Regions from separate parts of the Barrientosiimonas endolithica genome, predicted to be linked through region 3. Evidence: riboswitches for the same ligand, from Rfam matches in the RefSeq annotation. Region 3 holds a riboswitch; each other region holds the start of a gene.
The links. A riboswitch is a leader RNA that binds a small molecule or an ion and turns the genes downstream of it on or off. The one in region 3 is predicted to bind S-adenosylmethionine.
Positions count from the first base shown of each region.

Region 1 (3,909 bases), 1.5 Mb from region 3:
GACTCCAGCACCGCCACCCGGTCGGCCAGGCTGCGCACGACCTCCATCTCGTGGGTGATCACGACGATGGTGATGCCGAGCTCCTCGTTGACGCGGCGCAGCAGCGCGAGCACCTCGCGCGTGGTGTCCGGGTCGAGCGCGCTGGTCGACTCGTCGGCCAGCAGGATCGGCGGGTTGGTGGCGAGCGCCCGGGCGATGCCCACGCGCTGCTTCTGCCCGCCGGACAGCTCCTCCGGGTAGGCCCACGCGCGCTCGGTCAGCCCGACGAAGTGCAGCAGCTCGGTGATCCGCCGATAGATCTGCTCCGGCTTCCACCCGGCGACCTCGAGCGGGTAGGCGACGTTGCCGTACACCGTGCGCGAGCGCAGCAGGTTGAACTGCTGGAACACCATGCCGATGTCGCTGCGCAGCGCGCGGATCTGCTTGGGGCGCAACGAGTTCAGCTGCTGGCCCTGCACGGTGACCGTGCCGCTGGTCGGCAGCTCCAGCCCGTTGATCAGCCGCACGAGCGTGCTCTTGCCGGCACCGGAGAAGCCGATGACGGCGAACACCTCACCCCGGCGTACGTCCAGGGTCACCTCGTCCAGCGCCGTCACCTGCGACCCGCCCCGCGAGAAGGTCTTGCCGACCCGGTCGAGGCTGATGATCGACTCGCTCATGACCCCGCCACGTCCTTCTCGAGCCGGGTCAGGATGCTGCCGAGCTGGTCGGCGGGGCGGTCGACGACGACCGACGTGCCCTTGGACTGCCGCTTCACCGCGGCGACGACCTCGGGGGAGTGGTAGAGCTGGGCGATCTTGCGGTAAGTCGGGTCGTCCTTGTCCTCGGCGCGGGCGACGACGACGTTGATGTAGGGCTCGGCCGCCTTGCTCTTCGGGTCGTCCTGGAACAGCGCCGACTTGGGGTCGAGGTTGCCGTCGAGCGCGAAGTTGTTGTTGACGACCGCGCCGTCGACCGACGGCAGCGACGCGACGGTCTGCGCGGCGTCGACCGGCTGCACCGTGACCTTCGAGGCGGCACGGTCGATGTCGGCCGGGGTCGACAGCGCGTTGCCGCCGCCCTTGAGCCTCAGCAGCCCCGCCTGCTGCAGCACGAGCAGCGCCCGCGCCTGGTTGGTGGGGTCGTTGGGGATGGCGATCTTGCCGCCCTGCGGGATCTGGTTCAGCGCCGTGTGCTTCTTGGAGTACAGCGGCAGCGGCACGACCTGGGTCGACCCGATCGGGGTGAGGTCCTGGTTGTCGTTGCTGTTGTAGCTCGCGAGGAACTGCAGGTGCTGGAACAGGTTGAGGTCGGTCTGCCCCTGCGCCAGCGCGGGGTTGGGCTGGGTGTAGTCGGAGAACGACACGAGCTTGATCTCGATGCCGTTCTCGCGGGCCAGCCGCTGCAGCGGCGGCCACCACTCCGCACTCGCCTCGGTGGTGCCGATGGTGACCTCGCGCGGCTCGTCGGCCGAGGCGCTGCCGCCGTCGTCCGCGGTCGCGCGGCCCAGGCCGAACCCGGCCGCCAGCGCGACGACGAGGCCGCCGGCGGTGATCGCCGTGCGCACACCCCGCCCGCGCGACCCGGGGTACGGCGGCAGCGGCGGGATCTGGCCCGTCGCGTCCGCGCCGGAAGAGGGGAAGACATGTCGGACGCACTCCTCGAGAAACTGCACGCCAGGATCACTGGCGCGCGAATGTGCTTGTCCGACAGGGCTGTCGGACCGGGTCTCACCTGGAGCACCCCGCCACATCCGTGAGGGTTGCCGCCCAGCCAGCCAGGGCTTGTCGCTGGGTCTCTCGACCGCCGTCCACGTTATGCATCGCATAAGGAGAGGTCAAAACGAGCGGGGGTGACCTCCCTCACCGACCGGCAGCGGATCGTTAGGCTCTGGTCCCGTGAAGGGTCCTCTCGTCGGCTATCTCGTCGTCGTCGCCGTCGCGCTCGCCGGAGTGCTGCTGTTCGGTGCGGCGATGCTGATGCGTCGGCTCCTGGCGCCGGTGTCGCAGACGCCCGCCCGGCTGACGACGTACGAGTCCGGCGTCGACCCGGTCGGTCAGGGCTGGTCCCAGTCGCAGGTGCGCTATCTCGGATTCGCTTTCCTCTACGTCGTTTTCGCGGTCGACGCGGTCTACCTCTTCCCGTGGGCGACGGTGCTGCGTGACGCCGACCTCGGGGTCGCGAGCCTGGTCGAGATGGGCATCTTCATCGGCGTGCTGGTCGTGGGGCTCGCGCACGCCGCGCGCCGCGGCCTGCTGAGGTGGACCCCGTGACCGTCGACCTGCCCACCCCGCGCGTCGGCCCGCTCCAGGCCGCCGCGCCCAAGCCGATGCGGCTGATCCTCAACTGGGGGCGGCGCTACTCGCTGTGGGTCTTCAACTTCGGACTCGCCTGCTGCGCCATCGAGTTCATCGCCGGCAGCATGGCGCGGCACGACTTCATCCGGCTCGGCGTCATCCCGTTCGCCCCCGGCCCGCGCCAGGCTGACCTGATGGTCGTCTCGGGCACGGTCACCGACAAGATGGCGCCGGCCGTGCGCCGGCTCTACGACCAGATGCCCGAGCCGAAGTACGTCATCTCCTTCGGCGCCTGCTCCAACTCCGGCGGCCCCTACTGGGACTCCTACTGCGTCACCAAGGGCGTCGACCAGCTGATCCCGGTCGACGTCTACGTGCCCGGTTGCCCGCCCCGCCCCGAGGCGCTGCTGCACGGCATCCTCGTGCTGCAGCAGCAGATCGCCGAGGAGCGCCTGACCACCCGGTCGTACGCCGACCGGCGCCGCTTCGCCGGCGCGGTCACCCGCCCGCTCGTGCGCCGGGACCAGCCGGCCGAGCCGACCGAGCCGCCGCAGGGCGACCCGTCATGAGCCTCGACGCCGAGCGGCGGGACTGCCCGCCGCAGGAGTGGTACGCCCTCCACGAGCAGCTGCGCGCCGAGGGCTTCGCGTTCTTCGACTTCCTCACCGCCGTCGACGAGACCGACCGTGACGAGGGCGGTCTCGACGTCGTGAGCCACCTCTACGACGTCACGCCCGGCGCGCTGCGGTCGGTCCTGGTGCGCACCCGCGTGCCGGAGACCGAGCCGCTGCGCAGCCTCACGACGCTGTGGCGCGGCGCCGCCTGGCACGAGCGCGAGACGCACGAGATGTTCGGCCTGGAGTTCACCGACTTCGACGACGGCAGCCGGCTCGGCATCCGCCCGCTGCTGCTCCCCGAGGGCTTCGAGGGGCGGCCGCTGCGCAAGGACTTCGTGCTCGCCGCGCGCGTCTCCAAGCCGTGGCCGGGCGCGAAAGACCCTGGGGAGTCGGGCGATTCGCCCGCGCCCCGCCGCGGCCGCCGCAAGAACCTGCCGCCCGGCGTGCCCGACACCTCGTGGGGGCCGCGGTGATGGAGATGACCTGGCTCGAGGCCGGCGTGCGCGCCGCGCTCGTGCTCGTGGCCTTCCTGGTGCTGCCGTTGCTCGTCGGCCAGACCGAGCACAAGGTGATGGCCCACATGCAGGGCCGCCTCGGCCCGATGCACGCCGGCGGGTTCCACGGCTGGGCCCAGCTGATCGCCGACGGCGTGAAGTTCACGCAGAAGGAGGACATCGTCCCGGCGGCCGCCGACCGATGGGTCTTCCGGGCCGCGCCCGCGGTGGCGCTGGTGGCGTACCTCCTCGCGATGGCCGTCGTGCCGTTCTCGCCGACCCTGGTCGGCGCCGACGTGCCCGCGAGCCTGCTGGTGCTGCTGGCCGTCTCGGGCGTCGGCGCCCTCGGCACGCTGATGGCCGGCTGGGGCTCGGGCAACAAGTACGCCCTCGTCGGCGCGATGCGCTCGGCCGCCCAGCTCGTCAGCTACGAGCTGCCGCTGATCCTGGCCTGCGCCTCGTTCGCCCTCGCCGGCGGCACCCTCTCGCTCACCGGAATCGCGCACGCGTGGACGCCGTGGT
Region 1 is NZ_AP027735.1:521,134-525,042, forward strand. It holds gene QUE40_RS02605 (methionine ABC transporter ATP-binding protein) at 1-659, opposite strand, end outside; gene QUE40_RS02610 (MetQ/NlpA family ABC transporter substrate-binding protein) at 656-1,654, opposite strand; SAM riboswitch class IV at 1,673-1,784, opposite strand; gene QUE40_RS02615 (NADH-quinone oxidoreductase subunit A) at 1,878-2,252, shown strand; gene QUE40_RS02620 (NADH-quinone oxidoreductase subunit B) at 2,309-2,845, shown strand; gene QUE40_RS02625 (NADH-quinone oxidoreductase subunit C) at 2,842-3,366, shown strand; gene QUE40_RS02630 (complex I subunit 1/NuoH family protein) at 3,372-3,909, shown strand, end outside.
Region 1: it holds a riboswitch for S-adenosylmethionine, as region 3 does, so the genes downstream of both, QUE40_RS02610 (MetQ/NlpA family ABC transporter substrate-binding protein) here and QUE40_RS13940 (transporter substrate-binding domain-containing protein) in region 3, are expected to answer to the same signal.

Region 2 (3,909 bases), 1.3 Mb from region 3:
AGGCCGTTGTCCGAGCGGCGCACCAGCAGCACCTGCTGGCGCCCCTCGACCTGGCGCAGGACGTACGCCGACGTCCCCGGCAACCACAGCAGTCGGGTGCCGACGTGCTCGCGCAGGTCGGCGACGTACTCCGGGATCGGCATGACCCGAGTCTAGGAACCCGGGCCGACCACCTCAGACGGCCACGGGGGTGCGCGCCTCCGCACGGTCGAGCGCGGCGCGCAGGTCGGCGACCAGGTCCTCCGGGGCCTCGATGCCCACCGAGAAGCGCAGCAGCCCGTCGCCGATGCCAGCGACCGCGCGCGCCTCGGGACTCATCGACGCGTGGGTCATCGTGGCGGGGTGGGCGACCAGGCTCTCGGTGCCGCCGAGCGACTCGGCCAGGGTGAAGCAGTGCAGCCCGTCGACGAACGCGCGCACCGCCTCCTCCCCGCCGCGCAGCTCGACCGACAGCATCGCGCCGAAGCCGTCCTGCTGCCGCGCGGCGATGTCGTGGCCCGGGTGGTCGGCGAGCCCGGGGTAGTGCACCCGCGCGACGGCCGGGTGGTCGAGCGCGGCGTCGACGAGGGCGCGGGCGTTGTCCTGGTGGGCGCGCAGCCGCACGTGCAGGGTGCGCAGCCCGCGCAGCGCGAGGTAGGAGTCGAACGGGCTGCCGGTCACGCCGAGCACGTTGCCCCAGTAGGCCAGCTCCTCGTGCAGCTCGGGCGTGGCCGCCACGACCGCGCCCCCGACGACGTCGCTGTGCCCGTTGATGTACTTCGTCGTCGAGTGCACGACCACGTCGGCGCCCAGCTCGATCGGCCGCTGCAGCAGCGGCGACAGGAACGTGTTGTCGGCGACCACGAGCGCGCCGGCCGCGTGGGCGGCGTCGGCCACCGCGCGCACGTCGGTGAGGCGCAGCAGCGGGTTGGACGGCGTCTCGACCCACACCACCTTCGGGCGCTCGCGCAGCGCCTCGGCGAGCGCGTCAGGATCGGTGAGATCGACCGTGCGACAACGGAACTGGCCCTTCGTCGACAGCGAGTCGAACAGTCGCCAGCTGCCGCCGTAACAGTCGTGCGGCACGACGATCGTGTCGCCGGGCGCGAGCAGCGCGGTCGTGCACAGCGCGATCGCGGACATCCCGGTCGAGGTGATGGTGCCGCCGAAGCCGCCCTCGAGCGTCGCCAGCGCCTCGCCGAGGAGGTCGCGGGTGGGGTTGCCCGAGCGGGTGTAGTCGTACTGCCCGCACTCGCCGAACCCGCTGAAGCTGAAGGTGCTCGTGAGGTGCAGCGGCGGCACGACGGCGCCGTGGGTGGGGTCGGCGTTGATGCCGGTGGTGAGTCCGCGGGTGAGGCGGGAGATGTCAGTCATGGTGTCCTCCTGGTCACAGGTGGCCAGCCATGCGGACCGGAGGCTGCGCGTCACCGGCGCCTGGTCAGACGTCTGCGACGCTCCATCTTCCGGCTGGCCCGGGGGCCGCCGCAGGACTTGGCACCTTTTCCGCGAGTTGCCTCGCGGAAGGCTGCCCCGGCGTCAACGGGCCTGTCCCTCAGCCGGTCTTGATGGATGTTGCGCGCGCCACGTTAACCGACCCGAGGCCGCCGTGTCCGGCACCGTCCGCTGGGTGAGCCGCGACGGACGTACGCCTAACATCACGCAGGTGAGCGAGCAGACCACCGCCAACCCGTTCCGGCCCGACGACTGGGCGCCCGTGCCCGGGTTCGAGGACCTCACCGACATCACCTACCACCGCGCCGTCGACGTGGGGTGCGTGCGGGTGGCGTTCGACCGGCCCGAGGTGCTCAACGCGTTCCGGCCGCACACCGTCGACGAGCTCTATCGCGTGCTCGACCACGCGCGGCGCACCCCCGACGTCGGCTGCGTGCTGCTCACCGGCAACGGGCCCGGCCCCGAGGGCACCGGCGCGGCCGGCAAGTGGTCGTTCTGCTCCGGCGGCGACCAGCGCATCCGCGGGCGCAGCGGTTATCAGTACGCCCACGGCGACACCGCCGAGTCCGTCGACGAGCGACGGGTCAAGGCCGAGGGCGGGCGGCTGCACGTCCTGGAGGTGCAGCGGCTGATCCGCACCATGCCCAAGGTCGTCGTCGCGGTCGTGCCCGGGTGGGCGGCCGGCGGCGGGCACAGCCTGCACGTCGTGTGCGACCTGACGATCGCGAGCCGCGAGCACGCCCGGTTCAAGCAGACCGACGCCGACGTGGGCTCGTTCGACGCGGGCTACGGCTCGGCCTACCTCGCCAAGATGGTGGGCCAGAAGTTCGCCCGCGAGATCTTCTTCCTGGGGCGGACGTACACCGCCGAGGACATGCACCGGATGGGCGCGGTCAACATCGTCGCCGACCACGCCGAGCTCGAGGCCGAGGCGCTGCAGGTCGCCCGCGAGATCATGGGCAAGAGCCCGCAGGCGCAGCGGATGCTGAAGTTCGCGTTCAACCTCACCGACGACGGCCTGATGGGTCAGCAGGTGTTCGCGGGCGAGGCGACGCGGCTGGCGTACATGACCGACGAGGCGGTCGAGGGGCGCGACCAGTTCCTGCAGAAGCGCGACCCCGACTGGTCCCCGTTCCCCTGGTACTTCTGAGCGTCGCTGCGCGAAGGCAGTTCGCGGCCGGGCCTCGCGCCAGGCCCCGCAGACGGTGCCCCGATCGCGCGGACCGGCGTGAACTGCCTTCTCAGGGCGACACCCGGTGGATCTTGTGCTGCGCCGCCTGCGCGCGCGGGCGCACCACCATCGAGTCGATGTTGACGTGCTTGGGGCGGGTGGCGACGAACGCCACGCACTCGGCGATGTCCTCCTGGGTCAGCGGGTCGACCACACCGGCGTAGACCGCGGCGGCCTTCTCGGCGTCGCCGTGGAAGCGCACGAGCGCGAACTCGTCGGAGGCCACCATCCCCGGGTCGATCTCGCACACGCGCACCGGCTGGTCGAACATCTCCAGCCGCAGCGAGCCGACCATCGCGCGCACCGCGTGCTTGGCCGCGACATAGCCGCCACCACCCTCGTACGACACGTGCGCGGCGACCGACCCGATCACGATGACCTCGCCCTCGGCGGCGACCAGCGCCGGCATGAGGTCCTGCACGCAGCGCGCGACGCCGATCACGTTGGTGTCGTACATCGTTCGCCACTCGTCGAGGTCGGCCTCGACCACCGGCTCGGTGCCGAGCGCTCCCCGGCGTTGGCGACGAGCACGTCGAGCCGGTCGCCGACCTCGCGCGCGAGCGCCGCCACGTCGTCGGCCTTCGTCACGTCGCAGGTCACCGCGCGGCCGTCGATCTGGGCGGCCAGCTCCTCGACGCGCTCGGTGCGCCGCGCCGCGCAGATCACCTCGAAACCCTCGGCGGCCAGCCGGCGGGCGCTCGCCCGTCCGATGCCGCTGCTCGCGCCGGTCACCACTGCCAGGGGACGTGCCGTCATGGCGCCATTCAACACGGGCCTACCCTGGCCGGGTGCCCCCATCCGCCCGTACGCCGTCGCGCCCGACCGGCTGCCGGCGTACGTCGAGGCGCTGGCCGCCATGCTCGAGGGCGACGGCCCCGCCCTGCTCCCCTACGCCGACGGCGACCCCGAGCCGGCCGTCCCCGACGACGCCGACCTGCCCGACGACCTCGGCCTGGTCGTGTCCACGTCCGGGTCGACCGGCGCGCCCAAGCGCGCGATGCTCACCCGGGCCGCGCTGCGCGCGAGCGGCACCGCCACGCACGACCGGCTCGGCGGCGAGGGCATGTGGCTGCTGCCCCTCCCCGCGCAGCACATCGCCGGCACCCAGGTGATCCTGCGCTCCTCGCTGCGCGCCGAGCACCGTTGCTGCTCAACATGATCGACGGCTTCCGCACCGCGGACCTGGTCGACGCGCTCGCGTGGGCGCCGCCGGTGCGGCGCTACACCTCGCTCGTGCCGACGCAGCT
Region 2 is NZ_AP027735.1:373,842-377,750, reverse strand. It holds gene QUE40_RS01950 (NUDIX hydrolase) at 1-143, opposite strand, end outside; gene metB (cystathionine gamma-synthase) at 175-1,353, opposite strand; SAM riboswitch class I at 1,433-1,551, opposite strand; gene QUE40_RS01940 (1,4-dihydroxy-2-naphthoyl-CoA synthase) at 1,643-2,581, shown strand; gene QUE40_RS18765 (SDR family NAD(P)-dependent oxidoreductase) at 2,673-3,119, opposite strand; gene QUE40_RS18760 (SDR family oxidoreductase) at 3,101-3,418, opposite strand; gene QUE40_RS01930 (AMP-binding protein) at 3,417-3,821, shown strand; gene QUE40_RS18755 (AMP-binding enzyme) at 3,862-3,909, shown strand, end outside.
Region 2: it holds a riboswitch for S-adenosylmethionine, as region 3 does, so the genes downstream of both, metB (cystathionine gamma-synthase) here and QUE40_RS13940 (transporter substrate-binding domain-containing protein) in region 3, are expected to answer to the same signal.

Region 3 (3,909 bases):
GGTCGACCTGGTGATCGGCACCCACCGGCTGCTGTCGAACGAGATCAGGTTCAAGGACCTCGGCCTGGTCGTGGTCGACGAGGAGCAGCGCTTCGGCGTCGAGCACAAGGAGCAGCTCAAGCAGCTGCGCACGGCCGTCGACGTGCTCGCCATGTCGGCCACGCCGATCCCGCGCACGCTCGAGATGGCGGTCACCGGCATCCGCGAGATGTCTACTCTCGCAACGCCGCCCGAGGAGCGGCACCCGGTGCTGACCTTCGTCGGCGGATACGACGAGAAGCAGATCACCGCGGCGATCCGGCGCGAGCTGATGCGCGAGGGACAGGTCTTCTTCGTGCACAACAAGGTGCAGTCGATCGAGAAGGCCGCGGCCCGGCTGCGCGAGCTGGTGCCCGAGGCCCGCATCACCACGGCGCACGGGAAGATGAGCGAGCAGCGGCTCGAGGAGGTCGTCGTCGACTTCTGGGAGCGCCGCTCCGACGTGCTGGTCTGCACCACGATCGTCGAGACCGGCCTGGACATCTCCAACGCCAACACCCTCATCGTCGAGCGCTCCGACGTGCTCGGCCTCTCCCAGCTGCACCAGCTGCGGGGACGCGTCGGGCGCGGCCGCGAGCGGGCGTACGCCTATTTCCTGTTCCCGCCCGACAAGCCGCTCACCGAGACCGCGCACGACCGGCTCGAGACGATCGCCAGCCACACCGACCTCGGCGCGGGCATGCAGGTCGCGATGAAGGACCTGGAGATCCGCGGCGCGGGCAACCTGCTCGGCGGTGAGCAGTCCGGCCACATCGCCGGCGTCGGCTTCGACCTGTACGTCCGCATGGTCGGCGAGGCGGTCGCCGACTTCCGCTCCGACGGCACGGCCGAGAAGCCGCCGTCGGAGGTGAAGATCGAGCTGCCGGTCGACGCCCACCTGCCGCACGACTACGTGCCGGGGAGCGGCTGCGGCTGGAGGCGTACAAGAAGCTCGCGACCGTCGAGGACGAGGCGGCGCTCGCCGCGATCGTGGAGGAGCTGGAGGACCGCTACGGCACGCCCCCGGAGCCGGCCCAGCACCTCATCGAGGTGGCGCGGCTGCGCACGGTGGCCCGCCGCGCCGGCATCAGCGACATCGCGGTGCAGGGCAAGAACGTGCGGTTCTCCCCGGTCGACCTGCGCGAGAGCCAGGCGCTGCGGCTGCAGCGGCTCTACAAGGGGACGGTCATCCGCGAGGCGATGCACCAGATCCTGGTGCCCGCCCCGCGCACCGCCGCCGTCGGCGGCCGCCCGCTGCGCGACACCGAGGTGCTGCAGTGGGCCCGCCAGCTGATCGAGCAGGTGCTGCTCGACAGCGCCGCCGCAGCCTGACCCCGCCCCCGCCCCGCCCCGCCCCTCGGACCCCCGCAACTCCGCATGAAACCGGGTTACGTGCATTTGACCCCCATGCATTGAGGTCAAACGCACGTAACCCGGTTTCATGCCCGGGTGGGGGTGGGTCTCGTGGCCGGGTGGGGTCCTGTCCGGGTGGTGGGGCTCTCGACAGGCGAGACGACCGCGGGGCCTCCTTGTCGCAACGCAATGGATTCCATAATCTCTCGTTAGGTCTTGAGCGTCAGCGCGAAGCCCCGGCTCGCTGGCCAGCAACCCTCCGACGCGGTGGGGTGCTCCGGGTGACGACCTGGCTCGGTCGCAGCAGCGGCCGGGCAAGCGCGATCCAGGAGACTCACGGATGAACGGCAACCAGGCCCTCGTGCGCCGTCGCCACATCGATCTGCTGCAGGTGGCAAGCGACCTCTGTCGCTGACAGGTAGACCTCGCAAGTCCCTGTCCTGCAAGGGGATCCGCCGACAGGTCGGCGATCCCGCACCGGCTGCCGCGAGCGTACGCCCGCCCGCCGGTCCGTCCGAAGGAACCCTCCGTGACGTCCAACCCTTCTCTCGACCGCCGCACCCTGCTCGCCGGCGGCCTGACCCTGCTCGCCGGGGGCGCCCTCGCCGGGTGCGCCGACCCCGGCAACGCCGCGACCCGCGCGGCGGGCTCCAGCAGCGGCGCGCCGCGCGTGACCGGTGCGAAGAACGCGGCGGCGGCCGCCCGGCTCCCGGCCGCCGTGCGCGAGCGCGGCAGCATCGTCATCGGCAACGCCGCCGGCGGTGGCGGCACCCCGCCGCTGGCCTTCCTCGCCGAGGACAACACGACACCGACCGGGGTCGAGGTCGACCTCGCGCGGCTGCTCGCCGAGATCCTCGGCCTGCGCGTCGAGCAGCCGGTCACCTCCTGGGAGAACCTCTTCCTCAAGGTCGACGCCGGCACCTTCGACGCGGTGCTGTCCAACGTCACCGTGACCGAGGAGCGCAAGGCCAAGTACGACTTCGCCACCTATCGCAAGGACGACATCTCGGTCGAGGCCAAGAAGGGCGCCACCTGGCGGGTGCGGTCGGGGGCCGACATCGCGGGGCGCACGCTCGCCGTCGGGTCCGGCACGAACCAGGAGAAGATCCTGGTCGACTGGAACGCCGCCAACGTCAAGGCGGGGCGGCCCCGGGCGACGATCCGCTACTACCAGAACCCGGCTGATCGCTACCTCGCGCTGCAGTCGGGCCAGATCGACGCCTACGTCGGGCCGAGCCCCAACGTGCGCTACCACATCGACACCGCGAAGCAGACGGTCGAGATCGGCCGCTTCTCCGGCGGCGGGTCGCGGCAGGGCCTCATCGGCGTGCTGAGCAAGAAGGGGTCGGGTCTCGCGCCCGCCTTCGCCGCCGCGGTCGACGCAGCGATCGCCGACGGCAGCTATCGCGCCGTGCTCGACCGCTGGGGCGTGCAGGCCGACGCCGTGCCGCGCTCCCTGGTCAACCCGCCCGGTCTGCCCAAGTCCTGAATCGCCTTCGGAACAAAGGGAATCCGCACATGGCACTCATCGTCACGATCACCGGCAGCCCGACCGCACCGTCGCGCACCGACGCCGTCGTCGACCACGTCGCCCGGCGCGCCGCGGTGCGTGGCCACCAGGTGCAGGCCATCACCCTGCGTGACCTCCCGGCCGAGCCGCTGCTGCGCGCCGACCCCACGGCGCCGGCGGTGGCCGACGCGGTCGCGGCGATCGAGCGGGCCGACGCCGTCATCGTCGGCACGCCCGTCTACCGCGCGTCGTTCTCCGGTCTGCTCAAGGCGTTCCTCGACCTGCTGCCGCGGGACGCGCTGTCCGGCAAGGCGGTCCTGCCGCTGGTGACCGGGGGCAGCCTGGCGCACGCCCTGGTCGGTGACTACGCGCTGGCGCCGGTCCTGCGGTCGCTGCAGCCGGCGTACGTCGGGGGCGGGCGGTTCGTCCTCGCCGAGCAGGTACGCCTGCACGAGGGCGGCGGAGCCGTGCTCGCCCCGGAGGTGCTCGCCGCCCTGGGCGCCGTCGCCTCGGCGTTCGTCGCCCGCCTCGAGGGGCGGCCGGCGGAGGCTGCTGCCCCCGCGACCGACCGGCCGGCCGAGGTGACCGCGCGCGTCGTGCCCGTCGACGACCCCGTGCTGCGCCCGCTGCTGGAGGAGCTGCAGGTGGAGTACGGCACCCGCTACGCCCGCGACAGCGTCAACGAGCGCCTGGTCGAGGTGCCGGTGACCGACTTCGACGCCCCGCACGGTGCGTTCGTCGTGCTGGAGCGCGCCGGCGTGGTGGTCGCGGGCGGTGCGATCCGCCGCCGCGAACCGGGCGTCGCCGAGGTCAAGCGGATGTGGACCGCCCACCACGCCCGCCGGCAGGGCCTCGGTCGTCGTGTCCTGCAGGAGCTGGAGGAGCAGGCTCGGCGCCTCGGGTACCACCGCATCTTCCTCACCACCGGGCCCCGCCAGCCCGAGGCGCGGGGGCTCTACCTCGCCGCCGGCTACGCCCCCAGTTCGACCTGCACGCCGACCCCGAGGAGCTCGGCCACCTCGCCTTCG
Region 3 is NZ_AP027735.1:2,747,879-2,751,787, reverse strand. It holds partial or broken gene mfd (transcription-repair coupling factor) at 1-1,350, shown strand, start outside; SAM riboswitch class IV at 1,584-1,698, shown strand; gene QUE40_RS13940 (transporter substrate-binding domain-containing protein) at 1,901-2,860, shown strand; gene ssuE (NADPH-dependent FMN reductase) at 2,890-3,909, shown strand, end outside.